Regions from separate parts of the Novosphingobium sp. BL-S-34 genome, predicted to be linked through region 1. Evidence: predicted binding sites of a transcription regulator. Region 1 holds the regulator's gene; each other region holds the start of a gene.
The links. The regulator LexA, encoded in region 1, represses DNA repair genes until DNA is damaged. The targets are predictions, from matches to a motif close to GTTCCNCNCTTGTTCT.

Region 1 (7,216 bases):
CAGGCACGCCGAAGGTCATGCGCAGGAAGTTGCCGGTGTAGCTCAGCTTGTTGTCAGGATAGACGAAGGGCTGGCCGACCGAGTACTTGTAGGCCGCTGCCGCAATCGTCGGCATCTTGGCGATCAGGCGGTGCGAGCTGATCTTGCGGTGCTCGGGGTCCGAGATGTCGGTCGAGTCGTGATAGAACGCCGAGAGCGCGCCGACGACGCCGCACATGATCGCCATCGGGTGGGCGTCACGGCGGAAGCCGCGGTAGAAGTTCGCCAGCTGCTCGTGGAGCATCGTGTGGCGCGTGATGGTGTTTTCGAAGGTTGCCAGTTCGTCGGCGCTCGGCAGTTCGCCATTGAGCAGCAAGTAGCTGGTTTCCATGAACGACGAATTTTCAGCCAGCTGGCCGATCGGGTAGCCGCGATGGAGCAGCACGCCTTCGTCGCCGTCGATATAGGTCAGCGCGCTTTCGCAGCTGGCCGTCGACGTGAAGCCGGGATCGTACGTGAACTTGCCCGTCTGGGCGTAGAGCTTGCGGATATCGATGACATCCGGGCCGACACTGCCCTTCAGTACGGGGTAGTCGAATTCCGTGCCACCAGCATTCAGTTTGACCTGATCACCCACCAGTTCTTACTCCTTATATGTGCGACCCGGTCGCGGCGTCCGCCTGCGCGCCAATGCGTGCGAGGCTTTCGTCCCGGCCGAGCAGAACCAATACGTCGAAAATACCCGGAGAGGTCGTTTGACCAGTCAGGGCCGCCCGCAAGGGTTGCGCGAGCTTGCCGAGGCCCAATCCCAGATCCTCGGCCATTGCCTTCAGGTTGGCTTCCAGTGCCTCCAGGAGCCATTCGGGCTCGCTGGAAAGACGCTCGTGAATGGCGGCAAGGCGCCCCCGCGCCTCGTCCGTCAACAGCGCCTGCGCCTTCTCGCTGAACGCGAGCGGACGCTTGGCAAACAGGAAGGCCGCGCCTTCTGCAAGTTCGTTGAGGTCCTTTGCACGGACCTTCAGTACCGGCATCGCCTGCGCAAGCAGGGCAAGGTCGGTATGTTCGTAGCCGGCCTGGACCAGGCGCGGCAGGACCAGTTCCGCCAGGCGGGCGTCATTCGCCTCGCGCAGGTAGTGGCCATTGAGATTCTGCAGCTTCGCGAGATCGAAGCGCGAGGGCGACTTGCCGACGTCGGCCATGTCGAACCACTTCACGGCCTGTTCGCGGCTGATGAATTCTTCATCGCCGTGGCCCCAGCCAAGGCGCAGCAGATAGTTGAACAGCGCTTCCGGCAGGACGCCCATCTCGTCGCGGTAGGCATCGACGCCAAGAGCGCCGTGACGCTTGGAAAGCTTGGCGCCGTCCGAACCGTGGATCAGCGGCACATGGCCGTAGACCGGCACTTCCCAGCCCATGCCGTGGATGATCACGAGCTGGCGGAAGGCGTTGTTGAGGTGGTCGTCACCGCGCAGAACATGGGTAACGCCCATGTCGTTGTCGTCCACGACGACGGCCAGCATGTAGGTCGGCGTACCGTCGGAGCGCAGGATGACGAAATCGTCGATTTCCTCGTTCCGAACGGTGACTTCGCCCTGGACCAGATCGGTGATCGTCGTCTCGCCGTCACGCGGCGCCTTGACGCGCACGACGTAGGACTTGTCGGCGGGCCAGGTCGAGGGATCGGCATCGCGCCATTCGCTGTCGATGCGGAATGGGCGGCGTTCTTCCTGCGCCTTCTGGCGGCGTTCGGCGAGTTCCTCGGTCGTGAGGTAGCAGCGATAGGCGTGGCCGTTAGCCAACAGATCGGCGGCCACTTCAGCATGGCGGTCCGAACGGGCGAACTGGAACACCGCCGGTTCGTCGCCATCGAGGCCGAGCCAGGTCAGTCCGTCGAAGATCGCCTCGATCGCCGGCTCGGTCGAGCGCGCGCGGTCGGTGTCCTCGATGCGAAGCAGATACTTGCCGCCGTGGTGACGGGCGAAGAGCCAGTTGAAGAGAGCGGTACGAGCGCCTCCGATATGGAGATAACCCGTGGGCGAGGGGGCAAAGCGCGTGACGACGGCCTTGCTTGCCGCCGCTCCGCTCGATGCACTGCCGCTTGCCATTCTAATAACCTTCCTGTCCTATGCTCGCCATGGCCAGCCACGCCGCCACGACGGTTGATTTCGAGCGTCCGGTTTTAGCCGGAGGCGCTGCATTGCAGCATCGCCCATGGATCAGCAAGAGCCACTTGTCGAGCGGTTTGGCGGGTGTCGAGTGTTTTCTTTCGAACTGCAGTTTCACCAGAGCGCCGTGGCTGGCCGTGGCCTTTGGAACTGGCGCAATTGCTTGGTTTTTCCTGTCGTCTGCAGCGACATGGGTAGCCCTTTGCGTAGTATGCGTCTCGATTGCATTATTCGCATTGAACTGGCACGTCGGATCGGCTCGGTTTCCTTATATCAGACAGGCGATCCTTTCGCTATCGCTGGTCGTCCTGGCGGGGTGCCTATCGATCTGGACCCGGTCGGAAATCGTCGGGCAACCGGCCATAGAGCGAAACATGTCGGGCATCTTCACGGCCCGGGTCCTGTCGCTCGAAGAGCAGCCGGCGCTGCAGCGGGATCGGCTGACACTGGCGTTGCAAGAGCCACGAAGCGGGCGGTCCATCAAGGTCCGGGTCAATCTGCCGGCCGCACTGCGGGAACAGCCGCTGAGCACCGGTGCGGTCATTCGGTTCCGCGGCCGACTTACCCCTCCGGCATCACCCATGTTCCCTGGAGGATACGATTTTGCGCGCGCGGCCTGGTTTTCAGGCCTGTCGGCCACGGGCTCGATTACATCGCCGGTCGAAGTGATATCGCTCGGGCGTGGAGGCGATTGGCTCGCCGACCAGCGTGCCGCGTTGTCCCGTCATATAACGACGCATCTCGCGGGGTCGCCGGGCGGTATCGCGGCAGCGCTGACGACCGGAGACATGGGCGCGATCGGCCAGGGTGATGCCCAGGCCATGCGCGATGCGGGCCTGGCTCACCTTCTGTCGATCAGCGGACTTCACGTGAGTGCCGTGATCGGCTGCGTCTATTTCGTCGTATTGCGCCTTCTGGCCCTTTTCCCGGCACTGGCCCTGAGGGTCCGCCTGCCGATATTGGCCGCAACATGCGGTGCGGCCGCGGGGCTGGGTTACACGCTGCTGAGCGGCTCGCAGGTGCCTACCATGCGGGCTTTCCTGGGCGCTCTGCTCGTTCTCGCTGCCATGGCATGGGGCCGTGAAGCGCTGTCCATGCGCTTGCTGGCGGTGGCGGCTGTCATCGTGCTGGTCATCTGGCCCGAGTCGGTCGTTGGTCCCAGCTTCCAGATGAGCTTCGCGGCGGTGATGGTTTTGGTGGCACTCGGCAATGCAGAGCCGCTGAAGCGCTGGTTGGCACCCCGGGAAGAGGCCTGGCCGTTCAAGGCCATGCGCAACCTCACGATGATCCTGATCACCGGCATAGCGATCGAATTGGCGTTGATGCCCATCGCCCTGTTCCATTTCCATCGTGCCGGCCTCTACGGTTCTGTCGCCAATGTGATCGCGATCCCTTTGACGACGCTGGTCATCATGCCTTTCGTCGCCCTGGCGCTGCTGCTCGATGTGGTTGGGCTTGGAGGTCCGGTGTGGTGGCTGGCGAACCACGCTATCGACGCCCTGTTGGCCATCGCCCGCTTCATAGCCGCGGAACCGGGAGCCGTTCGGGTGATGCCCACGATGAGTGGGTGGCATTTTTCGTTGTTTGTCGTTGGAGGCCTCTGGCTGGGCCTTTGGGACGGTCGCATCCGGCTATGGGGGATTTTGCCTATAGCTGCCGGTTTCTTCGGCTTGATGCTCATTCCGGTTCCGGACATCATGGTTTCGGGCGATGGCCGCCATGTGGGCTGGATCGATCCCGAGAGCCATCGGCTCGTGATGCTTCGCACCGGTTCCGGCGACTACGCCCTGGACAACCTCATGGAAGTTGCCGGGACGCGAGAGGTCCCGGTCAATGCGCAGACGGCGCCCGGAACGCGATGCAACGCGGACTTCTGCGCCGTCGAGCTACGTCACGGCGAAGAGGCTCGGCATGTGTTGATCGCGCGGGGGAGGGCCATCGTCCCCGAGATGCAACTGGCCGAGGCGTGCAGGTGGGCCGACGTGGTGATCGCCGAACGCCGCTTGCCGAGGACCTGCCTGCCGAAGTGGCTCAAAGTTGATCGCCAGATGCTGGATCGAACGGGCGGGCTGACTATCGATCTTGCAAGCCGCAGTGTGACGACCGTGGCGGAGGGGCAAGGAAATCATGGCTGGTGGAAGCCCGCTGCGCCGACCATGATCGAACGCAAGGGATGGTATTAGCGACCGCTGGCCTGAGGAGGGCGAACAGGGCGCCCTCCTGAGACGGATCAATGATAGCGGCGCAGCAGGCCTGCCAGCTTGCCCTGGACTTCTACTTCGTCAGGTCCGTAGATCTGCGGTTCGTAAGCGGCGTTCGCGGGATCGAGGCGCACCATGCCATCTTCCCGGCGCAGATACTTGAGCGTCGCTTCCTCACCCCGGACAAGGGCGACGACGATCTCGCCATCCCTGGCCGTGGTGGTCCGCTTTACGAGTGCGAAATCCCCGTCGAGAATGCCGGCATCGACCATCGAGTCGCCTGAGACTTCCAGTGCATAGTGATCGCCTGCACCGAGCAGGGCCGCAGGCACCGGGAGCGAAGACTGGCCTTCCAGGGCCTCGATCGGCACGCCCGCGGCAATACGACCATGAAGGGGGATTTCGATCACGTCGTTGGCGGGCCTGGCGACCGCCGCCGGACGGGAAGGTGCGGCGTTGCCGCCACGCGCCGCCGATACCGCAGCCGCGGCCTTGGCCGGCTTGCTCGTGGCGTCTTCGGGCTGGCGGAGCACTTCGAGAGCGCGGGCACGGTTGGGAAGGCGGCGGATGAAGCCACGTTCCTCCAGCGCGGAAATCAACCGATGGACGCCCGACTTCGACTTGAGATCGAGCGCTTCCTTCATTTCCTCGAAGCTGGGGGAAATGCCGCTCTCTTCAAGCCGGACCTGAATGAACCGGAGCAATTCGTGCTGCTTGCGCGTCAACATCTGCTTAGCCTCATGTGTTCTGTGGCACTTGGCCTGAATCGCCCGACGAACCGGCCCCGGCTGACTTGATGTGTCGTTCAGGGAACTTGTCTGCGAACAATGAGGGAACAATTATGCAACGAATAGGGTATCGTCAAGCAATACCGCCATTTTGGAGCAAGAACACCTGAACGGGATCACCGCGATCAGCGGCGAGGGCATGCGCCGACCGGTCGATCAGGACATTGCTGGCGGCAAGCGAGGACAAGGCGCCGCTATCCTGTAGTGAGAGGGCATGGACCGCCTCACCATCCCAGGATCCCCGCAGGAATTCGCGGCGCGCCCCTCCCGTCCTCAAAGGTGCCGAAAGCCGGGTGGCAATCGCGCGGGGTAAGGGCTGCGCCGCGCCCAGAAATGCGCGCAGTACGGGAAGAACGAAGAAATATGCGGTTACCAGGCTGGACACGGGATTGCCGGGAAGCCCGATCACCAGTTGACGACGCCCTGCCGTTTGCCGTGTCGCGACCATGAGCGGCTTGCCGGGTTTGATCGCGACGCGCCAGAAGTCGATTTCGGCGCCCCATTTTTCCAGTGCCGGCCGGAGAAGGTCGTGATCGCCCACTGACGCTCCCCCGCTCGTCACGATCACGTCGGCATCGGCGGCCGCATCGAAGGCGGCGACCAGAGCGTCCAGATCGTCGGGGATTGGTCCATTTCGATTTGCATCGACGGGAACGCTACGCGCAAGAGCGGTCAGCATGGCGCCGTTGCTGGCGGGTATCTGATGGGCTGCGCAGCATTCGGGATCGCCGGACAATTCATCGCCGCTATCGATCACGGTTAGCCGGGGGCGGCGGCGGACGGCGAGATGCCGGTGGCCCGCCGAAATGGCAAGACCGGCTTGCGCCGGTCCGATCAATGCCCCGGGGGCGAGCAGCGGCGCTCCATCGGCGAAATCCATGCCGCGGAAGCGGACGTGCTTGTGGCCTGGTGAGGGCGCCTCTCCCGTGAGGGCGAGGTGATCGCCGTCCCGGTCGACATCCTCCTGCAGGATCACGGCCCGCGCATTTTCGGGCAACAGGGCGCCGGTGGAGATCCGCACGGCTTGACCCGGATCGACGGCTGCACCGAAAGGCCGCCCTGCCGCGCTTTCACCGATCACCTGCCAGGGTCCGGACAAGTCCCCTTCGCTGACGGCATAACCGTCCATGGCGGAGATATCGGCGGCAGGCTGGACCCGGCGTGCCAGCAACGGAGCCGCGAGATAGCGACCCAGCGCACCGTCGATGTCGACGTGCTCGACGGGCCGCGGCTCGACCAGCGCAAGCAGTCGGGCCTGTGCCTCTTCCAGAGCGATCGGCGGGATCATCGCGACGATGTCTCGATCTTCCAGTCGCCCGATTTGCCGCCACGCTTTTCGATCAGGCGAATGTCACCGATGACCATGCCCTTGTCGAGCGCCTTGGCCATGTCGTAAATTGTCAGCAGAGCCACGGAAACCGCTGTAATGGCTTCCATTTCCACCCCGGTCTTGCCGCTCAGCGATGCAGTGCCCATTGCCAGAACGGCGCTGTCCTCGAACGTGAAATCCAGGTTCACGGCGTCCAGCGTCAGCGGGTGGCACATCGGGATGAGGTCCGCCGTCTTCTTGGCGGCCATGATCCCCGCGATGCGTGCCGTTCCCAGCACGTCGCCTTTCGGTGCATTGCCGGCGCGGATCGCTTCCAGGGCCGAGGCGCTCATCGTGATCCGCCCGGACGCCACGGCGACCCTGCGGGTCGCGGCCTTGGCACCAACGTCGACCATGCGGGCCGAGCCTTCCGCATCGATGTGAGTAAGGGACTTGCTCAAGCGCGGGCTATCCTCAATCTGCGAAGAGGAGCTGGCGGGTTGCCGCTTGGATATCCGCCTGACGCATCAGGCTCTCGCCAACGAGGAAAGTACGGGCGCCGCAAGCCGACAGCCGTTGCAGATCGGCGTGAGTGTTGATGCCGCTTTCGCTCACGAGCAGGGTGCCGGCGGGTGCCAGCGGGGCAAGGCGTTCCGTCGTCGAAATATCGGTCGCGAACCGCTTGAGATCACGGTTGTTCACGCCAATGAGACGCGACTTGAGGCGGCTCGCCCGCTCCATCTCGTCTTCGTTGTGGACTTCGACCAGGCAGTC
Region 2 (7,216 bases), 840 kb from region 1:
GAGGATACCGGCCTCGTCAAGTTCGACTTCCTCGGCCTGAAGACGCTTTCGGTGCTGAAGAAGGCCTGCGACCTGCTGGAACGGCGCGGCATCACGATCAACCTCTCGACGCTCGCCTGGGACGATGCGGCCGTTTACGAACTGCTGAAGCGCGGCGACACCGTGGGCGTGTTCCAGCTGGAATCGGAAGGTATGCGCCGCACGCTGGCGGCCGTGAAGCCCACCAATTTCGGCGACATCATTGCGCTCGTCTCGCTCTACCGTCCCGGCCCGATGGACAACATCCCGCTGTTCGGCAGGCGCAAGAACGGGCTCGAATCGATCGAGTATCCGCACGACAAGCTGGCCGGTATCCTGGGCGAGACTTACGGGATCTTCGTCTATCAGGAACAGGTCATGCAGGCCGCGCAGATCCTGGCAGGTTATTCGCTCGGCGATGCCGACCTTCTGCGTCGCGCCATGGGCAAGAAGGTCCAGGCGGAGATGGACAAGCAGCGCCAGCGCTTCGTCGATGGCTGCAAGGAGGTTTCCGGGATCGAGGCGGGCAAGGCCAACGAACTGTTCGACTTGATCGACAAGTTCGCCGGCTACGGCTTCAACAAGTCGCACGCCGCCGCCTACGCGCTGCTCGCCTATCACACCGCCTGGTTCAAGGCGCATTACCCGCACGAATTCTACGCCGCCTCGATGTGCTTCGACATGCACCAGTCGGAAAAGCTCGCGATCTTCGTCGATGACGCCCGGCGCAACGGCATTCAGCTCGCAGCGCCCGACATCAACATGTCGGAAGCCGAATTCTGCGTGGAGGAAACGCCGGACAGCCACGCGGTGCGCTATGCCCTCGCGGGTATTCGCAATGTCGGCGAGAAGGCGATGGACGCCATCGTCGCCGAGCGCGAAGCGAACGGCAAGTTCGTCAGCCTCGACGACGTGTTCAGGCGGGCCCCTGCCGGCTCGATGAATCGCCGCCAGCTCGAAAGCCTGGCCGCTGCCGGTGCTTTCGACGCCCTGGAGCCGAATCGCGCCAAAGTCCTGGCCAATGCCGATACCCTGCTGGCGGAAGCGGATCGCTCCTCGCGAGAGCGGAACAGCGCCCAGCATGGCCTGTTCGGCGGGGACGATCATGTCGAGCAGGGCTTGCGCTTCGTGGATGCGGACCCTTGGAACCGCATGGACCAGATGGCCAAGGAGCGGGAGACTTTCGGCTTCTACTTTGCCGCTCATCCGGTGGAGCAGTTCCGCGCCGTGGCCTCGGCCAACGGGGCGCGGACCTATTCCAGCCTCATGAACGGCGGCGGGGCAGGGCGCACGGATGCGGTCATGGCGGCCATGGTCGAGAACGTGCAGAAACGGAAGACGCGCCGCGGCAAGGACTTCGTCATGGCCGACTTCTCGGACCAGTCGGGCAATTTCTCTGCCTCCTGCTTCGAGGAAAGCCTGGTCGAGAACTTCGTCAGATGGTCGAAAGAGGGCGCATGCGTGCTGCTCAACGTCGAACTCGACAGCCCCAGCCCGGACGAACCGCCGCGTGTGACGGTGCGGGGCGCGCGGCCGCTCAACGAAGTGAAGGCGGGGGCCCGCATGCTGCTCACGCTCGACATAGACCGGATGGAAGCCGTGCAGGAACTGGCGATGCTCATGCGGCCGGGAGCGCCGGGCTGCGGTGAAGTGGTGGCAGTGCTGGATCTGGGCGAGGGGCGCCGGCAGAAAGTCCGGCTGGGACGGGATTTCGCGCTCGACGGTGAGTTCGCCGAGCACCTTGCCAGTGTGGCAGGGATCTCCAACGTGTCGCTGATCGCACGAAGGGGGCCGGAAGGCCTTCGCCGCGCGGCCTGACCGCATACCCCCTCGATCCGTCCGTCTGCCGCGCGGCCGGTCGCGGCAGCTTGCTATCAGGGGCAAACTGCACCTACCTTTTGCCTTGGCGGGCCTTCCTCCACGGGGGCAGCCGCAGGAAGAGGGGAGGCACCCGATGCTTGGGGCGATGCAGGAATGGGACCTTCGCGTGACGGGGCTGCTCGATCACGCCGCGCGCGAGCACGGCACGCGCGAGATCGTCACGCACTGGGTCGACGGCAGCGAAACCCGAACGGACTGGGCCGGCATCAGGCACGATGCCCTGAAGATGGTGCAGGCGCTGCGGCGGCTGGACATCTATCCCGGAGACCGCGTGGCGACGCTGGCGATGAACCACGGGCGGCACCTGGCGGCCTGGTTCGGGGTAACCGGCGCGGGCTGTGTGCTCCACACCCTCAACCCTCGGCTCTTCGAGGACCAACTCGCCTGGATCGTCAACGACGCATCCGACCGCGTCCTGATCTACGACGCGGCGTTCCAGCCCCTCGTCGAACGCCTGCTGCCGCGCTGCCCCTCCATCGCCCATGCCATCTGCTTCGATTCGGCGGCATGCGGGCCCTGTTTCGATGACTGGATCGGGCTGGAGGACGGCCGGGCGCTCTGGACGCCGGGAGCCGAGCGCGATGCCTGCATGCTGTGCTATACCAGCGGTACGACCGGGCATCCCAAGGGGGTGCTCTATTCCCACCGCTCCAACGTGCTTCACACCCTGGCGATCATTGCACCGTCCTGCCTGGCCCTGGAGCCGCGATCCTGCGTCCTGCCGGTGGTGCCGATGTTTCATGCGAACGATTGGGGGCTGCCCTGGGCCTGCGCCGCGGTCGGCGCGAAGATGGTCTGGTGCCAGACCAGCGAGGCTGAGACGCTCTGCGATCTCCTGCGAAACGAAGCGGTTACCCATGTGGCCGGGGTACCGACCGTCTGGTTCTCGATGTTCGCGCACCTCGACAGCACGGGAAGGGACATGCCGCCTATCCGCCAGGCCCTTTCGGGCGGCGCCGCCGTACCGCCGAGCGTGGTCGAGCGGCTGATGCGTGCCGGCGTGCGCGTGGTCCAGGCTTGGGGCATGACGGAAACCTCGCCGATCGCAACGGTCACTTACGAACCGGCCGGATGGGACGATATGACCTTCGAGGAGCAGGTCCTGGTCAAGAGCTTCCAGGGCCGCCCGCTCTACGGCAGCGAAGTCCGCATCGTCCCTCTCGCCGGAGAGGAGAAGGCAGGCGGCGAGGCAGACGGCATCGAGGTCGGGGGCATCGGAGCGGAGGGCAGGGCATCGTCCGGCGCCCTGCAAGTGCGCGGTGCCTGGACCGTACGCCGCTATTTCGGTGCCGAGGAGGACTGCGTAGACAGCGATCAGTGGTTCGATACTGGCGACGTGGCTGCGATCCAGCCCGACGGCGCCTTGCGGATCACGGATCGCACCAAAGATCTCATAAAATCCGGCGGCGAGTGGATCAGTTCGGTCGAACTCGAAAATGCCGCCGTGGCGCATCCCGATGTCATGGAAGCGGCGGCCATCGGCATTTCGCATCCGAAATGGGACGAGCGGCCGCTGCTGGTCGTCATCCGCAGACCGGAAAGCGCGATCGACGAGCGCCAGCTATTGGCATTCCTGGCGGGCCGAGTGGCCAGGTGGTGGTTGCCGGACGCGATCGAATTCGTGTCCGACATACCCCACACCGGCAGCGGGAAGATCAGCAAGAAAGACCTGCGCGAACGTTTCCGGGGTTATCGCCTGCCGGATTGACCCTTCAGCAGGGCCGCTCAGTTACCGTCGTTCTTCTGGACGTTGTCGGCAGCGTTCTCTGCCGCGTTGCCGACCTTGTTCGCGGCCGAGCCTACATTGTTGGCCGCTTCGGTGATGGCATCGTCCTTGGCGGTTTCGCTCTGCGTGCCCTTGCTGAAGAGGTAGATGCCGCCGACAACCGCGATCAGCAGGATCAGCGCCATCACGATGCCCGTCGCTCCTCCCGATGATCCGCGTTCGCGGATGATCGTCGTGGTGGTGGTCGGAGCTTCGGGCGCGCGTTCGGTCGTTACGGTTTCATCGGCCATGACAGCCTCCTGTCCATTTTTATCGTTGGGCAGGGAACGCGCGAGGATGGTTTTCGGTTGCGGAGCGCCTCAGACGGTCACGCGCACCTGGCTCGCTTCACCGACGCGGACATGGACCTGGTAATAGTACTTGCCGGAGGGCCTGCCGTCGGAGGAAAAGTTGATCCGCACCTGCTGGGCAACCCCGCGCACCACGATCCGGCGCTTCTGAAGCCGCTTGCGGACCTGGTCGAGATCGACCGTGCCGATGAAGGCCTGCATAGCCGCAGGCGTCATGGCCACGGTCAGGCAATTGCGGTCGCGGTAGTCGTCTTCGGAGTTGAGGTAGAACAGTCCGTTCTGCTGCCCGACTTCGACGACGGGCATTTCGAACATGCCGGCCACCCCGGCTTTTTCGCCGAGATAGGAGGCATACGTTACCGCCTCGATAGCGGAAAGGCATCCCCGGGCGCAGGAAAGCGCGCGGAAGGCCGGCGGTGCGGCTGCGATGCGAGTTGTCTCGACAGGGTTGGCGGGGGCAGAGGCAGAGGCAGGCGGAGCGGCTGGGGTGGAAGCCGCCGGCGCGACAGTGGCGGCCAAAAGAGCGAGAGTTGCCAGCAACATGGAATCAGCCTCCACCTGTATTTCGAAACGAAGGCTATAGCAGCGAAAGTTGACCGTCCAGCGACGGCCGGCGGAAGGCCGTGCTGTCCAGCAGGATCGCCGGTTTCGAGAATCCCATGCGGGTCATCGCCACCTTGAATCGCCTGCGGAACAGATCGGCCCAGACGCCGGTGGGGCGCATGCGGGTGAAGAAATCCGGATCGTTGTCGCGGCCGCCGCGCAGAGATTGGATCGTGGCCATGACTTTGCCCGCCCGATCCGGAAAATGCACATCCAGCCATTCGCGGAACAGGGGCGCCACTTCATGGGGCAGGCGGACCATGATCCATGTCGCGCGGTCGATACCCTTATCCTTCGCGGCATGAAGGATATCTTCGAGAAACTGATCGGTAATCGAAGGAATGACCGGCGCAATCGAAACGTGGGCGGGCACGCCCGCATCCGCCAGACGCCCCAGCGCGGCGATGCGCTTGGCAGGCGCAGCCGCTCGCGGTTCCAGCAGGCGGGAAAGCTTCGGATCCATGCTCGTCACCGATATGCCCACTTCCACCAGCTTCAGCTTGGCCAGTTCCGCGATCAGGTCGAGATCCTGCAGAACCCGATCCGATTTGGTGGTGATCGTTACCGGATGCCGCGTTTCCAGGCAGACTTCGAGCACATTGCGGGTGATCCGATAGCGGCTTTCGATCGGCTGGTAGGGGTCGGTATTGGTGCCTATGGCAATGGGAGCGGGCCGATAGCCGGGCTTCGCCAGGGTCTGGCGCAGCAACCGTGCCGCATCCGGCTTGGCGAAGAGCTTCGTTTCGAAATCGAGGCCGGGCGAAAGGTCGTGATAGGCGTGGGTCGGCCGCGCGAAGCAGTAGATGCAGCCATGCTCGCATCCCCGGTAAGCGTTGATCGAGCGGTCGAAAGGGATGTCCGGAGACTTGTTGAACGACAGGATCGAGCGAGGATGCTCCTCGGTAACTGTCGTGGCCGGGTGCCGCGCCGGACCGTCGATCTCTTCCGCGGCATCCATCCAGTCCCCGTCGCTCTCCCGCTGCGGCAGGTTGAAACGCCGACTGGCCTGGCCGCTGACGGCACCTCTTCCCTTTTGGATTGGCCCAGGAACTCGCATGCGATTCGTATGAACAAAAAGAGAACAAAATGCAAGCCAAAGCCGTTCGGTTGATATTGCTCCGGCCAGCCCCTAGGCAGGCCCGACAAGCAAAGGAAATCCGATGGCAGGCGCAGCGCGCAGGATAGGGGCCGAGACATCCGCGACGCGAGCGCGCATCGTCACGGCGACCGTGGAATTGATCCGGGACGAAGGCTATGCCGCCGCCAGCACGCGCCGCGTGGCTGCACGCGCAGGGCTCAAGCCGTCGCTGGTGCACTATTATTTCCCCACCACGGACGATCTGCTTCTGGAAGTGTGCCGCCAGGGCGCGGCAGACAGCGACCAGATGATCGAGGAGGCTTTGGCCTCCGCCGATCCTGTCCGGGCGCTCTGGGGGTTCTTCGTGGATACCAGCCGCACGGCCATGTCCGTCGAATTCATGGCCCTGGCCAACCATCGCCCGGCCGTGCGCGAAAAGATGGCCGAGCACAGCATCGCCATGCGCCGCCGCCAGGTCGAGATCCTGGAGCGCCTGCTGGGCGATCGGCTGAAGGCCGTGGAGGGCTTCGACCCGGCCGGGCTCACCGTGATCCTTGCCGGTATCGGCCGTTGCATCGTGATGGAGGAAGGGCTGGGCGCCGAGATGGGCCACGAACAGGCGCGCCGCATCGTCGAATCCTGGCTCGATCGCCTGCAGGGCGCGGGCTGACTTTCGCAAGGGCGATCCATCGCCGCGACGCGCTCGCGCCGATTTGAACAGGCGTTCAGGCCGTGATATTGGAACTCTCGTGAGCCGCTGATTCAGCGGGCCCAATATGACGGGAGAATTCCAGGATGTCGGTCGAGACCCAGACCAGGCTGAAGGCCGAAGAGATCAAGCCGAAGATCGGCAGCCGCGTGCTCAACAGCAGGGAAGACCTGCTCGCCGGAACCGTGGCCACCGAAATCCGTGAGCTGCTGGAGGCGCGCGGCGTGCTCGTGTTCCCGCAAGTGAATTTCACGGACGAGGAGCAGGTCGCCTTCACCAAGACGCTCGGCACGTTCGCGCCTGAGCGGAAGGGCGGCGAGGAGGTGATTTCCAAGATCACCCTCGACGCCAAGGAAAACCCGATGAGCGCCGAGTATCTGAAGGGCTCGCTCTATTGGCACATCGACGGCACCCGCAACGATGTACCCATCCTGGCCTCGCTGCTGTCCTGCCGCGTGCCCAGCCCCCGCGGCACGGGCAACACCGGCTTCGCGAACACTTACGCCGCTTTCGAGGAACTGCCGGCGGACAAGCAGGCCGAATACGAGCAGTACCGCATGATCCACGGCCCCTGGGCCAGCCTCTTCTATTACGAGCCCGAGCCTAGCCTCGCCAAGTTGCAGGGCTATGCGCAGATCGGTGAGCAGGAACTGCCGCTCGTCTGGAAGCACAAGTCTGGCCGCAAGAGCCTGGTGATCGGCTGCACTTCGGCGCAAGTGGTGGGCAAGTCCGCGCTCGAGAGCGCGATGATCATCCATGGTCTGCGCGAATGGGCGACGGGGCCGAAGTTCACTTATAGCCACGAGTGGGAAGTGGGCGATCTCGTCATGTGGGACAACACCGGCACCATG
Region 3 (7,216 bases), 460 kb from region 1:
GTTCTGATATAAGAACTTAGTCTTTTCCGGTTGGGGGAAACGATGGAACCGAATTCGATTCCGACTATGTCGCAAGAGCAAGCTTATGCGCTCTGTAAACGGCCAGAAGATCAATTCTTTGACCGTAAGTCAGCTCTGTCCAAAGCTAAAACTGCTCAGAAAATTGCCGTCGCTTTCGCCAACGCAGAAGGAGGGAAATTGCGTTCGGCATCAAAGATGACAAAGAAGAAATAAATCCCAAAAATAAAATATCACTCTTTGCGTCACCAGAAGACGCCAATGATGTACTTCACAATATATGCTCTTTAAATCCTCCGGTAACCTTTAGATATTCTTTTCATACCGTAGAGGATAACGAAGGCTACTTGCTCCGTGTTTTTGTCGACAAAACCCAGCACGTACACTGCACCGCCGATGGAACTACTTACAAGCGACTCGGCGCGAGCAGCGTTGCGGTCAAAGACCCTAATGAAATTTCCCAATTGGCATTTTCAAAAGGCGCCATAAGCTTTGAAAACACCAAACTGATCAATCACAAAGCTGAAGATATAGTTGAAACAGAACAGGCTAGTATTTTAACTAGCTCCATTCCCGAAGGCCCTGACACACTCGCATTTGCGATAAATGAAGGGTTAATTGATCGAGAGGATTGGAAGCCTTTTGTGGCTGGCGCACTTCTTCTTTCTGAGAATCCGCAAGGCTTGATCCCAACAAGATGTGAATGTCGCATCGTATTCTACGACACCCGCGAAGAGCGGCCGGAGCGCGAGCACCTAAAGATAAATGAAACCATCGGAGGGCCACTTTATGCACAGATACACAAGGTCGTCGATCGAATCACAGAAATAATATCGGGAATTAGTATTCTTACCCCAGAAGGTATTAAAAAGGTGGATTACCCACCGGAAGCAATCTGGGAGATATTGACCAATGCCATCATCCACCGCGACTATTCCATCGCCGATGACACGCAAATATTGATTTTTCAAAACAGAATTGAGATTATCAGCCCGGGAACATTACCTGCTTTTGTCAATCTAGACAATATACTCGACGTTCGATATAGTAGAAACCCAAAAATAGTCAGAACACTTCGTCGCTATCCAAACGCACCCAATCAGGATTTAGGCGAAGGGCTAAATACTGCCTATCAGAAAATGCAAGATCGACGACTCAAACCCCCCGTCATTGAGATCAACAACAACTCGGTCAAAGTTATTATCGCTCACACGCCTCTTGCGACTCCAGAAGAAGCGGTGATTGAGTTCTTAAAAACTAACGACAGTATTCGTAACAGCGAAGCGCGAGAATTAACTGGAATCAAGAGTGAAAATAAAATGAAGGACGTCTTATATCGCCTACGAGACCAAGGTCTAATTTACCTAGACCCCGAACTCAAAGGAAACAAAGCCACGTGGAGAAAGAAAAAATTATAAGATAAAGCGATGTCAGTATTGGCGCCTGATCGATGCGGTCGTGGAAAAACTGAACTCAACCCACATTCGTCATTGCGAGCGTAGCGAAGCAATCCAGAGTCGGTCTCACGCCGCCCTGGATTGCTTCGCTACGCTCGCAATGACGATGGGAGGGGGGCATTTGTGCGCTGTTTCTCTGCGTGCTCTAAAAGAAAAGCGCCCTACCCTTTCGGGGGGGGGACGACGGGTGATGATGGGTTGGCCCCATCAGAAACCCTAGCTCGACAGGCCAACGGTCCCGGATCAAGTCCGGGGCGACGGGTTTACTGGCGGAGCAACTACTGACGGCGCCCCTACTTCGCCCAGCTGGAAAGCAACGGCTTCAAATAGCGCCCGGTGAAGGACGTCTTCACTTTGACGATATCCTCCGGCGCGCCTTCGGCGATCATCTGGCCGCCGCGGACGCCGCCTTCCGGGCCGATGTCGATGATACAGTCGGCGGTCTTGATGACGTCGAAGTTGTGCTCGATCACCACCATCCACGCCAGTTACCAGTTGGCGTCCGTATTTTCGATTTCATCGAGAAGCGCCTGCTTCGACGGAGTACGCCGCGTACCGTCGTTACGGGGTATTCGGATTTCAGGCGCCCCTTCACGACGCCGGGCGATGCTCCGCGCCAGCGTTTCCAGCGTCAGCGGCTCACGCTTCGTCTGCAAGGTCTTGAAGGCCATGGCTGCCTGCCGTTTCCTCTGAAATCCGTCGTTCCATATAGGCCATGTCCAGACCCTCGCAAAGCGCATAGAGCGCGCGGGCCTGCCCCAGCATTTCCGGCGCACTGCCTGACGCGTACTGGCCCATGCGGTCGGCAATGATATCCTCGGGCGCGATGATGGCGACGGCGCCGTCATCGCCGAGTTCGAGCACACGCACCATGGCGCGATCCGCGAGCCCTCCAAGCAGGGTGTCGGATACGACCTCGAACCCCATGCCCAGCTCCCGATGTATCCAGCCGCGCGTGCTTTTTCCGGGGCCGGATGGGCGTTCGAAGCCGAAGCGGACGAACTGCTCTTCCAGCAAATCCTGCCGACCGCAGATCAGGTCGAAATCGCCAGTGGCGATCTGGCCTTGCGTATAGATTTCCACTGCCGCACCGCCGACGAGGATCGGCGGGCGATGCCCCGCATCGTCCATGGCCATGCTGACACGCGCGAGAACGCGCAAGGCGTCCTCGAACTGCGCGCGCCAGCCTGTCACCGCTACTTTGCCCAGCTGGAAAGCAGCGGCTTCAGATAGTGCCCGGTGAAGGACGCCTTCACTTTGACGATATCCTCCGGCGTGCCTTCGGCGATGACCTGGCCGCCGCGGACGCCGCCTTCGGGGCCCATGTCGATGATCCAGTCGGCGGTCTTGATGACGTCGAGGTTGTGCTCGATCACCACGACCGAATTGCCCTGCTCGACCAGGCGGTGGAGCACTTCGAGGAGCTTGCGCACGTCCTCGAAGTGGAGGCCGGTGGTCGGCTCGTCGAGGATGTAGAGCGTCTGCCCGGTGGAGCGGCGGGCGAGTTCCTTGGCGAGCTTGACGCGCTGCGCCTCGCCGCCGGAGAGCGTGGTGGCCTGCTGGCCCACCTTGACGTAGCCGAGCCCGACTTCGTTCAGCATGTGCATCTTGTCGCGGATGGGGGGCACGGCCTTGAAGAACTCTTCCGCGTCCTCGATCGTCATGTCGAGCACGTCGGCGATGGAGTGGCCCTTGAACTTCACTTCCAGCGTTTCGCGGTTGTAGCGCTTGCCGTGGCATTCCTCGCACGTGACGTAGACGTCGGGCAGGAAGTGCATCTCGATCTTGATGAGGCCGTCGCCCTGGCACGCCTCGCAGCGGCCGCCCTTGACGTTGAAGCTGAAGCGCCCGGCCTTGTAGCCGCGCGCCTGGGATTCCGGCAGGCCCGCGAACCAGTCGCGGATCTGGGTGAAGGCGCCGGTATAAGTGGCGGGGTTGGAGCGCGGGGTGCGGCCGATCGGGGACTGGTCGATCTCGATGACCTTGTCGCAGTTTTCGAGGCCGGTGATGCGGTCGTGCGCGCCTGCCACCACGCGCGCGCCGTTGAGCTGACGCGAGGCGCCGGCCTGCAGGGTGTCGATGGTGAGCGAGCTTTTGCCCGAGCCGGAGACGCCGGTAACGCAGCAGAACGTGCCGAGCGGGAACGCCGCCGTGACGCCCCGCAGGTTGTTGGCGCGGGCGTTCTCGACCACGATCTTCTTGCCGTTGCCCTTGCGGCGCTCGGTCGGCACCTCGATCTTGCGGGTGCCGTTGAGGTAGGCGGCGGTGAGGCTGTTCTTGCTCTTGAGAACCTGCTTGAGCGTGCCTTCGGCCACGACTTCGCCGCCGTGGACACCGGCGCCGGGGCCGAGGTCGACGATGTGGTCAGCGGTGCGGATGGCGTCTTCGTCATGCTCGACGACGATCACGGTATTGCCCAGGTCGCGCAGGCGCTTCAGCGTTTCCAGCAGCATGTCGTTGTCGCGCTGGTGGAGGCCGATCGAGGGTTCGTCGAGCACGTAGAGCACGCCCGAAAGGCCCGAGCCGATCTGGCTGGCGAGGCGGATGCGCTGGCTCTCGCCGCCCGACAAGGTGCCGGAAGTACGGTCGAGGTTGAGGTAATCGAGCCCGACGTTGTTGAGGAAGCCGAGGCGCTCGTTGATTTCCTTGAGGATGGCCTTGGCGATCTGCTGCTGCTGGCTGGTCAGCTTGCCCTCAAGCTCCCCGAACCATGCGAAGCCGTCCGACACGGAAAGGCGCGCGGCATCGGCGATGTCGCTGCCGGCGATCTTGACCGAGAGCGCCTCGGGCTTGAGGCGTTTGCCCTCGCACGTTTCGCAGGGCTGCGCGGTCTGAAACTTGGACAGTTCCTCGCGCATCCAGGCGCTGTCCGTCTGGATCATGCGGCGGTTGAGGTTGCCGATCACGCCCTCGAACGGCTTGTTGACCGTATATTCCTTGCGCCCGTCCTTGAACGTCAGCGGCACGGCCTTGCCCACGGTGCCGTAGAGAATGACGATCTTCACCTCGGGCGAGAGCGCGTCCCACGGCGTGGTCAGGTCGAACCCGAAGTGTGCGGCCAGGCTGGAGAGCACCTGCATGTAGTAAGGCGAAGGCGGGTTGGACTTGGCCCAGGGCACGATCGCGCCCTGCTTGAGGCTGAGATGCTCGTTCGGCACCACCAGTTGCGGGTCGAACAGCAGCTTCTCGCCCAGGCCGTCACAGGCCGGGCACGCACCCTGCGGCGCGTTGAACGAGAACAGGCGCGGTTCGATCTCCTCGATGGTGAAGCCGCTGACCGGGCAGGCGAACTTCTCGGAGAAGACGATGCGATTGGGCGGCAGGCCGGTACCCTTGAGCGTCTTCTTGCTACCCTTCCCCTCGTCCTCTCGGCCCGGCACCACGCCGTCGGCAAGGTCGATATAGGCCAGCCCCTCGGCCAGCTTGAGTGCCTGTTCGAAGCTGTCGGCAAGGCGGGTCTGGATGCCGTCCTTCACCGCGATGCGGTCCACCACGACTTCGATGTCGTGCTTGTACTTCTTGTCCAGCGCGGGGGCGTCCTCGATGGCGTAGAGTTCACCGTCGATGCGCACGCGGGTGTAGCCCGCCTTCTGCCACTCGGCGAGTTCCTTGCGGTACTCTCCCTTGCGGCCGCGCACGACCGGGGCGAGCAGGTAGGCACGCGTGCCTTCGGGCAGTTCCATCACCCGGTCTACCATGTTGGAGACGGTCTGCGCCTCGATCGGCAGGCCCGTGGCAGGCGAATAGGGAATGCCCACGCGCGCCCAGAGCAGGCGCATGTAATCCCAGATCTCCGTCACCGTCGCCACCGTGGAGCGCGGGTTGCGGCTGGTGGTCTTCTGCTCGATCGAGATCGCGGGGCTGAGGCCGTCGATATGCTCGACATCCGGCTTCTGCATCATCTCCAGGAACTGGCGCGCATAGGCCGAGAGGCTCTCGACATAGCGGCGCTGCCCCTCGGCATAGATCGTGTCGAAGGCGAGGCTGGATTTCCCCGAGCCCGAAAGCCCGGTGATGACGATCAGCTTCTCGCGCGGAAGCTCGATGTCGAAGCCCTTGAGGTTGTGCTCGCGCGCACCGCGCACCGTGATGTGGGAGAGACTCATGGAGGTGACGTGTTCCAGATTTGTTCGCAAAGCGCAAGCAGCCGCGACCAGAGCTTTTGCTGCAGGGACGGGACCTCATGTGGGAACCGGCTGCCGGATTGCAACGGTTTGCCCTGCGCATCGCGGCGGCCGCCCGGCCGGCGATGTCATCCGTCGGCCGAACTATGCCGTTCGACGATCCGACCCAATGGATGACTTGAATGCGACGAGGTTAAGAGTAATAGAGAAGTTGCCCGGTAATAATAACCGACTCACCTTTTGCCGCATGGTCAACAAGAAATACAAGTAAATGTCCAGACATTGCTCAAAAGCCAAGGCGAGATCGAAGGGGCAGAACTAAAGTATATACATGTTCAATGGAGTCGACACACTCCCCGCGACGTTACCGTTGTTTGGGAACGACTTTTCTCATCGATTGAGGTCGCGTTGCAGTTCGCGTTTCGCGGGCCGTGGGGGCTTGCGTGCGGAGATCTGCACTCTTGAGCAACAGGAGAATGCAATGACCAGGATTCACACCGCTTTCGCCGCCATCGGCATGCTGTTCGTGGCGACCTCGGGGCTTGTCGCCCCGGCCCTTGCCGACGTGGTCGTCAAGGACGGCTCGCTCCGCGACGTTCCGCATCGTGAGGTGCGTTACGGCGACCTCAACCTCGATACCCAGGCGGGTATCGATACGCTCAATACCCGGCTGGAAGTTGCCGTTCGCGCCGTTTGCGGACCGCTTGAAAGCAACCAGCTGGATCAACTGGCCCGCGTGCACGACTGCCGCGACGCCTCGCTCGACCGGGCCTTTGCGGCCCGCGATGAAATGATGGCGACGCGGATGGCCGCCCGCGAAAACCCGGGCCAACTGGCGGCAGCCGCCCCCAGCCTCGCCGTCGTGGCGCGCCGGGGGAAGTAGGCACACCTTAGTCTCAGACTCCGCCGAGGAAGCCGCCGACGGGAAAGTTCCTGTCGGCGGCTTCTTTCTGCCGCCATCCGGCGCACGCCTCGCGCGCCTCGTCGTGCGCGCCTGCCGCTCGTCGCATATCGAATTGCCTCCGGCCCCGCGCCTCGCCAGGGATCGCCTGGATCATCCAGGGACGGAGACGAGAACAATGAGGGGCCGCAAGACGGGTACGCGTATCCTGCTGGCGCTGGGCACGCTGGCGCTTTGTGCGCCGGGCTTTTCGGGTACCGCGCGGGCCGACGATCCCAATGACCGCATGAGCGCCGAGGACATTGCCCGCGACGCCGCGATCATCCGCAAGCTCAATCGTGATCAACTGGACTATGTGCGCAAGCGCGATGCGCAATACGCTTCCGGCTGGAAAGCCTATCGTGCGCGCCAGGGCGGCGGGGACGAGCAGGACGACGAGGCGACCGGGCAATATGCACGCGGCGACTATGCCGGCGACGAGGACGGCGAGCCTTATGCGCGCCGGGACGAACGCCCGGCCTCTTCCAGCCCTTCGCGCGCTTATGCCCAGGCCCGCCGCGACTACGAGGCCGATCTGGCGCAGTGGCGCCGCGACGTCTCGGCCTGCCGCGCGGGTGACTATTCGCGCTGCGAGCGCTGACGCATACCAGGGACCGGCGCCGAAACACCGTTTCGGTCGCCGTGCCGTCATCTTTCCGTGGCTTTCCGGAAACATG
Region 4 (7,216 bases), 1.4 Mb from region 1:
GCGCCATGAAGCTGGCGGTCGAGGCTGGCCGCGATGCCTATCTGGCAGGGCGCATGGCGCAGCGCCGCTACGCCGATCCCTCCAGCCCGCTTGCCGGCCTGATCTGAAAATCCGGCCGCGGGGCATTTTTCTTCACGATGGCCGATAGCTCTGTTGCAGCATGGCCGATTGTGACGGAAAAGTGCCGCGGACGGCGATTTTTAAAGCGTCCCGAAATGAAATGCTGCAAGAATCTTGCGGCTATTATCGGGTTCAAACCATTATCCGGTTAAGGCTGTAGCAACCGAAGAGGCGGAGATTGGTTCTAGTGACAGGGAGGATTGTCCTTCCGTGTCACGAGGATCAGGACCATGACTCACACGGGAAAGGCCACCATCACCATCGGGGAGCTGCGGGAATTCGCCAGCTTCACGCCCTGCGAGCAGCGCTACATCCGGCGCAGCCTGGACGTGGGACTGGGCCGGCAGGATGCTCTGGGTCTCTGGGCACGCGACGGCGTCGAAGCCACCTCGATCCGCAAGCAATACGAAGCCTACGCGGATCTCGCTGCGCTGCGCGAGATGCGGCCTGACGAATTCGGCTTCGATGACATTGCCGCGTTCATGGGCAAGCTGCTTTACGTCGCCGCCTTCGATCTCGCCCAGGAACGCATCGAATCGTTCCCGGCCTTCCGTTTCCTTTACGAACGCCTGCTTGGCGGTTGGGTAAGGCCCTGGCTGCCCGGCGCCTTCTGCGGAGCCGCCGCGCTTCCCCAGATCCGCCCCGATCGCCGCAAGACGTTGCTTCACTCGATCAGTGAAGCGGCGGCCACGGCATCTGGCTGGTCGGAGCGCGAACCGTCATTCTATCCCGAATGGATCGAGAAGGAGATCGCCTGAGTTTCGGGCCGATCCGGTGTTTCGGCGCCGGATCGTTTCGCTCGCACGTCAGCTTTCGCTGCCCCATTGCAGGGTCTGCGGATCGCCCAGGGTAACCAGACGCCTGAGCGAAGCGCGGGCCAGACGCTCGGTTTCCACCTTGCGCCGTGCCGCGGCAAGCTGGCGCAGCGGCGCCGGGCGCAGGATTTCGGCATCGTAGCCATCGGCAACGATCACGCCGCACTGGTCGGGCAGGAACGGCTCGGTTTCCAGCGGCGTCCGGTCCAGCGAGGGGGGCAGCCCCCAGTAGAAACGGTCGCAATAGTCCAGATAGTCGGGCCATTTGCCGTCCCCCAGCAAGTCCGCGCGTGAAACCTTGATTTCGACGATGACGACATGGCCCTTCGCGTCGATGCCCATGAGATCGGCGCGGCGCCCGCAGCGCAGCGACATTTCCGGCAGGCACCAGATGTCGTTACGAGCAAAAAGCCGCCCTATTCCGCGCGCCACATCGGCGGCGACGAAAGAAAGAGCGGGAGAAACGAGCGGAGAATCAGCTTCGGCCATCGCGGCATAATAGGAACATAGAGGGAACTTTCAAGCCGCAAGGCATCTGGAGCGCTGGCCCAGCCAGAGTGGGCGACAGGTTTTTCCCAAGTCCATGATGGATCGGAGTGATTTGGCGCTGGCAACACCGCTCATGCTCTGCTAGTCGCCGCGGGCACTGCACCCGTAGCTCAGCTGGATAGAGCGCTGCCCTCCGAAGGCAGAGGCCACAGGTTCGAATCCTGTCGGGTGCACCATTTCCTCCATTTGCGAAGATCAACCGGCTTCTGGGCCATGCTCTGCCGTGTCTGTTCGGGCATTGGGGCGGGCACGGTGGCCGTGATCGGGCGGCGCGGGCGCCGCCCTTCAGGTGTGGCGGGTCAGGCCAGGACGCGGTGGACCAGGTTGGTGTTGTATTGACGCAGCCAGCCCGGGATCAGGAAGGCGTCCACCAGCACCCAGATGCCGAGCGGGATCAGGAACAGCAGGCCGAAGCCCATGATCCAGATGGTCGCCCAGCCGAGCAGGAAGAGGACGAGCTGGACGATGCCGCCGGCGGTCTTGCCAGCGTAGAAGCGATGGGCGCCCAGCGAGCCGAGGAAGAACCACAGGAGATACGTGACGCCGGTGGACTTGGCATTTGCTTGGTAGAGCAGGCCGGCCATGGCCGCAGTGGATGAATTCGTGTCGGTCATCGATACCCCCGTCGATAAGTGAAGGGGCGTATCGATATGGGCATGCCATTAAGAAACCAATGAATTTTTTGAGTTGTAGGTGGCACGGCTCAATGAAAGTCCCGTGAGCGGGGGAGGACCCGCACGTTGCGCGGGTGCTGCGGGCGGACGAATTCGTCGGCGCGGGATAGCTGGGGCTCGGCCTCGTGCACTTCCGAGAGGCGTTTCAGCTCGGGCGTGCGGTCATGGATGCTCTGGGCCATGATATGGATGACGCCTTCGGGGCTGTGCTGGATCAGACCTTCCACCAGCATCAGCCGCGCGGCCATGACTGGGCGGCGGTAGGTTTCGAACAGCCGGGCCCAGATCACCACGTTGGCGATGCCGCCTTCGTCCTCCAGCGTGACGAAAATGGCATTGCCCTTGCCCGGGCGCTGACGAACCAGCACCACGCCGGCGACTTTCACGCGCTTTCCGTTTCGGGTCTTCGCCAGGTCCGTGCAGCGCAGCACGCCTTCCGCCGCGAAGACCGGGCGCAGGAACGACATCGGATGGGCTTTCAGCGAGAGCCGGGTGGTCTGGTAATCGGCGGCGACTTCCTCTGAGAGCGGCATGGCGGGCAGGGCGGCATGGGGTTCCTCTCCCAGTTCGCGGGCGCGGGCGGCGGCGAAGAGGGGAAGTTCGCCGGTTGGGGTGCGGCGTGCTTCCCAAAGGCCCTCGCGGCGGTCCAGACCGATCGAATGCAGGGCATCGGCATCGGCCAGGAGGTTGAGCGCCCGCTGGGGGAGGCTGGCGCGCCGGGCGAGATCTTCGAGGTTGGTGTAAGGGCGGTGGACCTTGATCTGCTCCGCCCAGTTCTCGCGAAAGCCGCTGATCTGGCGCAGGCCGAGCCGGAGGGCGAGTGCGCCTTTCGCTTTGGGTTCCAGGGTGCAGTCCCACTCGCTGTGGTTGGCATCGATGGTGCGCACTTCCACGCCATGCTCCTGCGCGCAGCGGACGATCTGGGCCGGGGCATAGAAGCCCATGGGCTGCGAATTGAGCAGGGCGGCGGCGAAGACCTCGGGGTAGTGGTGTTTGATATAGGCCGAGACCCAGACCAGCCGCGCGAAGGCGAGGGCATGGCTTTCCGGGAAGCCGTAGCTGCCGAAGCCCTTGATCTGCTGGAAGCAGCGCTCGGCGAAGTCCTTCTCGTAGCCACGGGCCACCATGCCGTTCACCATCTTGCTGTGCAGGGAGCCGATCGTGCCGACATTGCGAAAGGTCGCCATGGCGCGGCGGAGCTGGTTGGCTTCGGCATCGGAGAAGTTCGCGGCGGTGATCGCCAGCCGCATCGCCTGCTCCTGGAACAGGGGGACGCCGAGAGTCTCGCCGAGGACACCGCGCAATTCGTCGCGATCGTGGGGAGGGGCCGGAGAAGGGTAGATGACGTCCTCGATCTTTTGTCGGCGCCGCAGATAGGGATGGACCATGTCCCCCTCGATCGGGCCGGGGCGCACGATGGCGACCTGAATGACCAGGTCGTAGAACCTCTCAGGTCTCAGACGGGGCAGCATGTTCATCTGCGCGCGGCTCTCCACCTGAAAGACGCCGATACTGTCGCCCTTCTGGAGCATCTCGTAGACGGCTTTGACGTGAGGAGGGTTGCTCCGGTGATCTTCCTCGTCGCCCGGCACGGAACTCAGCTGGTACTGGCGGCCGATGTGCGTCTCGATCATGGCGAAGGCCTTGCCGATACAAGTCAGCATTCCGAGCGCCAGGATGTCGACTTTCATCAGGCCGAGCGTATCGATGTCGTCCTTGTCCCATTCGATGAACGTGCGCTTTTCCATCGCGGCATTGTGGATCGGCACGGTTTCGTCGAGCCGGTCCTGAGTCAGCACGAAACCGCCGACATGCTGGGAGAGATGGCGGGGGAAGTTCAGGATCGTCCCGGTGAAGTGATTGACCCGCGCGATCGTGGGATTATCGGGATCGAGGCCGGCCTCGATGCAGCGGTTGCGGTCGTATTCCGAGGCGTAGCTGCCCCACACCGTGCTGGCGAGCCGGGCGGTGACGTCCTCGCTGAGCCCCAGCGCCTTGCCGACATCGCGGGCGGCGCTGCGTGAGCGGTAGTGAATCACCGTGGCGGCGATTCCAGCGCGCTCGCGGCCGTAGCGGCTGTAGATATATTGCATCACTTCCTCGCGCCGCTCGTGCTCGAAGTCGACGTCGATGTCGGGCGGTTCCTTGCGCTCGGTGGAGATGAAGCGGGAAAACAGCAGGTTGTGCTTCATCGGATCGACGGCGGTGACGCCGAGGACGAAGCAGACCGCCGAATTGGCCGCCGAGCCGCGCCCCTGGCAGAGGATGCCCTGTATCTGCGCCCACTGCACGATATCGTGGACGGTGAGGAAGTAGGCGGCGTAGCCCTGCTGCCCGATGATCCCCAGTTCCTCGGTAAGCAGGCGGGTGAGCTTTTCGGGGATGCCCTGCGGGTGGAGGTCGCTGGCGCGGCTCCAGACCAGTTCCTCCAGCCAGCCTTGCGGGGTGTAGCCGTAGGGGACCGGCTCGTGGGGGTAGGTGTAGCTCAGGTCTTCGAGCTTGAAGACGATGCCGCCCATGAAGTCTGCGGTGGCGGCGATCGCCTCGGGGGCGGCGGCGAAGAGGCGGGCCATTTCGGCTGCGGGCTTCAAGTGCCGCTCGGCATTGGCGGTGAGGCGGCGGCCGGCGGCCTGTACCGTGGTCTTCTCGCGGATCGCCGTCATGACGTCGTGCAGGGGGCGGGATTCCGGCCCATCGTAGAGAGCGTCGTTGATCGCGATCAGCGGCACGCCGGCCAGGGCCGCCTGTTCGCGCAAGGCTGCCAGCCGGCGCGCGTCGCGGCCCTGCCGCAGCATCCCCGCGCCCAGCCAGACCTTGCCGGGCGCGGCCTGCGCCAATTGGCGCAACAGGGCGTCGGAAGCGGGGGTGGCGACGATGAGCTGCATGTCCTCCAGGAATTCCAGCAGGTCGCTCAGGCGCAGCTCGCAGTTGCCCTTGGTCGTGCGCAAGTTGCCGGTGGTGAGCAGGCGGGTCAGGCGGCCCCAGCCGTATCGCGTGGTCGGATAGGCGAGGATCTCGGGCGTATCGTCGGCAAAGACCAGCCTCGCGCCGACCATGAGGCGGAACGGGGGCAGGGTGACGCCTTCGGCTTCCATCTCCTCCCCGAACCTGCGCAGCGCGGCGAAAGCGCGGGCGACGCCGGATACGGTGTTGCGGTCCGCTATGCCGATTCCGGGGTGGCCGAGCGCCAGCGCCCGCAGCGCCATTTCCCCCGGCGTGCTGGCCCCGCGCAGGAAGGAATAGGCGGTCGTCGTCGCGAACTCGACATAGGGCGGCGTTTCGAGGCTCATGCGAAGACGCCGTGCAGATACCAGCGCGGGTCGGCTTTCTCGCTGCCGTAGAGACCATGGCGGAACAGCCAGAACCGGCGGCCGTCGCTGTCCTCGATCCGGTAATAGTCGCGCGTGGGGCCGGTCGCCTCCACCGTCTTCCACCAGGGATAGGCGAGGCGTTCGGGGCCTTCCTGCCGCACCACCCGGTGCTGGCGTCCCTGCCAGCCGAACCGGCGCGGGGGACCGTCAGGCACTTCGGCCAGCACGGTGACGGGCTGGGGCGGATCGAACAGGAACAGCGGGCGCAAGGGCGGCTCGCCTGCCTCCGGCTGGGGCCAGGGCTGCGGAATCGATGCGGGAGGCACGAGGCGGTCGGCATATTCCGGCAAGTGCTCGTCGCGGGGGGCGAAGCGGTGGACGCATTCGGCGCCGAAGCGCACTTGCAGGCGGTCCAGCAGGGGGGCGAGGTCGGGCTTGCCGGAATTCTCCTCGTCCAGCCGGTCCTGCCCTTCGGAGACGTCCTCGTGCAGGGGCACGGCCAAGCGCAGCAGGTCGTAACCGAAGCCCGGGTCGAGCGGATCGGCGAGCGATTCGATGCGTTCGCGAAACAGGCGGACGACATCGGCGGGTTCGCGCAGGGGCAGGCCGCTGTCCACGGCGAGCCGGGCGACATGGCCATCGGTGCGGAACAGCGAGACTTCGTAGCGTCGGCCGCCCCGGCCGCGGGCGACCAGCATGTCCCGCGCCTGCCCCGCCAGCCATTCGATCACGCCGAGGAGGGGCTTCACGGTCGCCATCGGTTCGGCGAAGCGCTGCTCCACCCAGATCGGGGGCAGGGTGCGATGCGGGGTGATGCGCCGGTCCTGCTCCTCCAGCAGGTGGGCGAGGGCGATCGACATCGCCTTGCCGAAGCGAGCGGCGAGGGGCGCGCGGGGGCGATCCGCAAGCTGGCCCAGGGTGCGCAGCCCGGCGCGCTTCAGCGCGAGGTGGGCATCGTCTCCCAGGCTGAGTGCGGCCACCGGCAGTTCGCGCAAGGTGCTCTTGCCGAAGCGGGCAAGGGCAAGGGCGGCATCCGGCGTTCCGGCACAGGCCGCCAGCGCCCGGAACCCCCGCCGCGCGAGCCGGGTGACGAGATCGCCCCGCACGGCGTCTTCATCCATCCCCAGGCTGTCGAAGCAGCCGGTGAGGTCCAGCACCAGCGCGTCGTCGCGATCGGGGGCCACCATCGGGGTATAGCGTTCGCAGGATTCGACGATGCGCAGCAGCAGGGCATGGTCCGCTGCGGGCCGGTGTTCGAGAGCAGGCAGGTCCGGTTCCAGCGCGCGCGCATCGGCCAGCATCATGCCGGCCGAGAGGCCCAGCGCCAGCGCCGCGGGAGACAGCGCCATGATGCGCTGCGCCCCGCGTTGCTTCGCGATCAGGGCGAAAGCCGCGTCAGGCGGCGCTGCGCCTTCCCGCATCGCCCGTTCGGACGGCAGGAAGGGAAAGGTGACCGCCAGATAGCGGCGCATGGCCAAGCATGGGCTTACGGAAGGTGCCTTGCTCACGATTCCATTCCAGTTGCAGGTTGAGACCCTCCCGCCCGCCGCGCCGGCGCAGCAGGGTCACGTCGAACACCGGATCTCCCGGCGCATTGGCAGGCAAGGGAACCGACGGTGCGCTGGTCACCTGCCAGCGGGTGTGGGCGGCGCTGGGCGTGGGCTGGGCGCCGCTGCGCACGATCATGACCATGGTGCCGCTTTGCTCGGCCGCCAGCGCCAGCCGCCGCGAGGCGGTAAGGTCGAAG

Region 2: AC1VV3_RS05820 (PA0069 family radical SAM protein) is a predicted target of LexA. The motif match lies at 5,646-5,661, and genes of this name have one in related genera.
Region 3: uvrA (excinuclease ABC subunit UvrA) is a predicted target of LexA. The motif match lies at 5,593-5,608, and genes of this name have one in related genera.
Region 4: AC1VV3_RS09865 (MmcB family DNA repair protein) is a predicted target of LexA. The motif match lies at 1,437-1,452, and genes of this name have one in related genera.

Annotation. Positions count from the first base shown of each region.
Region 1 covers NZ_CM166472.1:409,539-416,754, forward strand. The annotation lists gene AC1VV3_RS01915 (citrate synthase) at 1-616, opposite strand, end outside; gene gltX (glutamate--tRNA ligase) at 630-2,084, opposite strand; gene AC1VV3_RS01925 (ComEC/Rec2 family competence protein) at 2,114-4,327, shown strand; gene lexA (transcriptional repressor LexA) at 4,375-5,073, opposite strand; gene AC1VV3_RS01935 (molybdopterin molybdotransferase MoeA) at 5,207-6,421, opposite strand; gene moaC (cyclic pyranopterin monophosphate synthase MoaC) at 6,418-6,903, opposite strand; gene trpC (indole-3-glycerol phosphate synthase TrpC) at 6,917-7,216, opposite strand, start outside.
Region 2 covers NZ_CM166472.1:1,248,129-1,255,344, reverse strand. The annotation lists gene dnaE (DNA polymerase III subunit alpha) at 1-1,836, shown strand, start outside; gene AC1VV3_RS05835 (long-chain fatty acid--CoA ligase) at 1,973-3,607, shown strand; gene AC1VV3_RS05830 (hypothetical protein) at 3,625-3,915, opposite strand; gene AC1VV3_RS05825 (hypothetical protein) at 3,985-4,518, opposite strand; gene AC1VV3_RS05820 (PA0069 family radical SAM protein) at 4,553-5,635, opposite strand; gene AC1VV3_RS05815 (TetR/AcrR family transcriptional regulator) at 5,739-6,326, shown strand; gene AC1VV3_RS05810 (TauD/TfdA dioxygenase family protein) at 6,452-7,216, shown strand, end outside.
Region 3 covers NZ_CM166472.1:2,966,205-2,973,420, reverse strand. The annotation lists gene AC1VV3_RS14175 (hypothetical protein) at 43-234, shown strand; gene AC1VV3_RS14170 (ATP-binding protein) at 366-1,436, shown strand; partial or broken gene AC1VV3_RS14165 (excinuclease ABC subunit A) at 1,769-1,954, opposite strand; gene AC1VV3_RS14160 (hypothetical protein) at 1,964-2,146, opposite strand; gene AC1VV3_RS14155 (hypothetical protein) at 2,115-2,669, opposite strand; gene uvrA (excinuclease ABC subunit UvrA) at 2,672-5,581, opposite strand; gene AC1VV3_RS14145 (UrcA family protein) at 6,081-6,482, shown strand; gene AC1VV3_RS14140 (hypothetical protein) at 6,496-6,657, opposite strand; gene AC1VV3_RS14135 (hypothetical protein) at 6,679-7,140, shown strand; gene AC1VV3_RS14130 (META domain-containing protein) at 7,214-7,216, shown strand, end outside.
Region 4 covers NZ_CM166472.1:2,071,167-2,078,382, forward strand. The annotation lists gene AC1VV3_RS09855 (bifunctional sulfur carrier protein/thiazole synthase protein) at 1-107, shown strand, start outside; gene AC1VV3_RS09860 (hypothetical protein) at 351-878, shown strand; gene AC1VV3_RS09865 (MmcB family DNA repair protein) at 927-1,424, opposite strand; tRNA gene AC1VV3_RS09870 (tRNA-Arg) at 1,584-1,660, shown strand; gene AC1VV3_RS09875 (TM2 domain-containing protein) at 1,784-2,098, opposite strand; gene AC1VV3_RS09880 (error-prone DNA polymerase) at 2,188-5,448, opposite strand; gene AC1VV3_RS09885 (Y-family DNA polymerase) at 5,445-6,941, opposite strand; gene AC1VV3_RS09890 (ImuA family protein) at 6,865-7,216, opposite strand, start outside.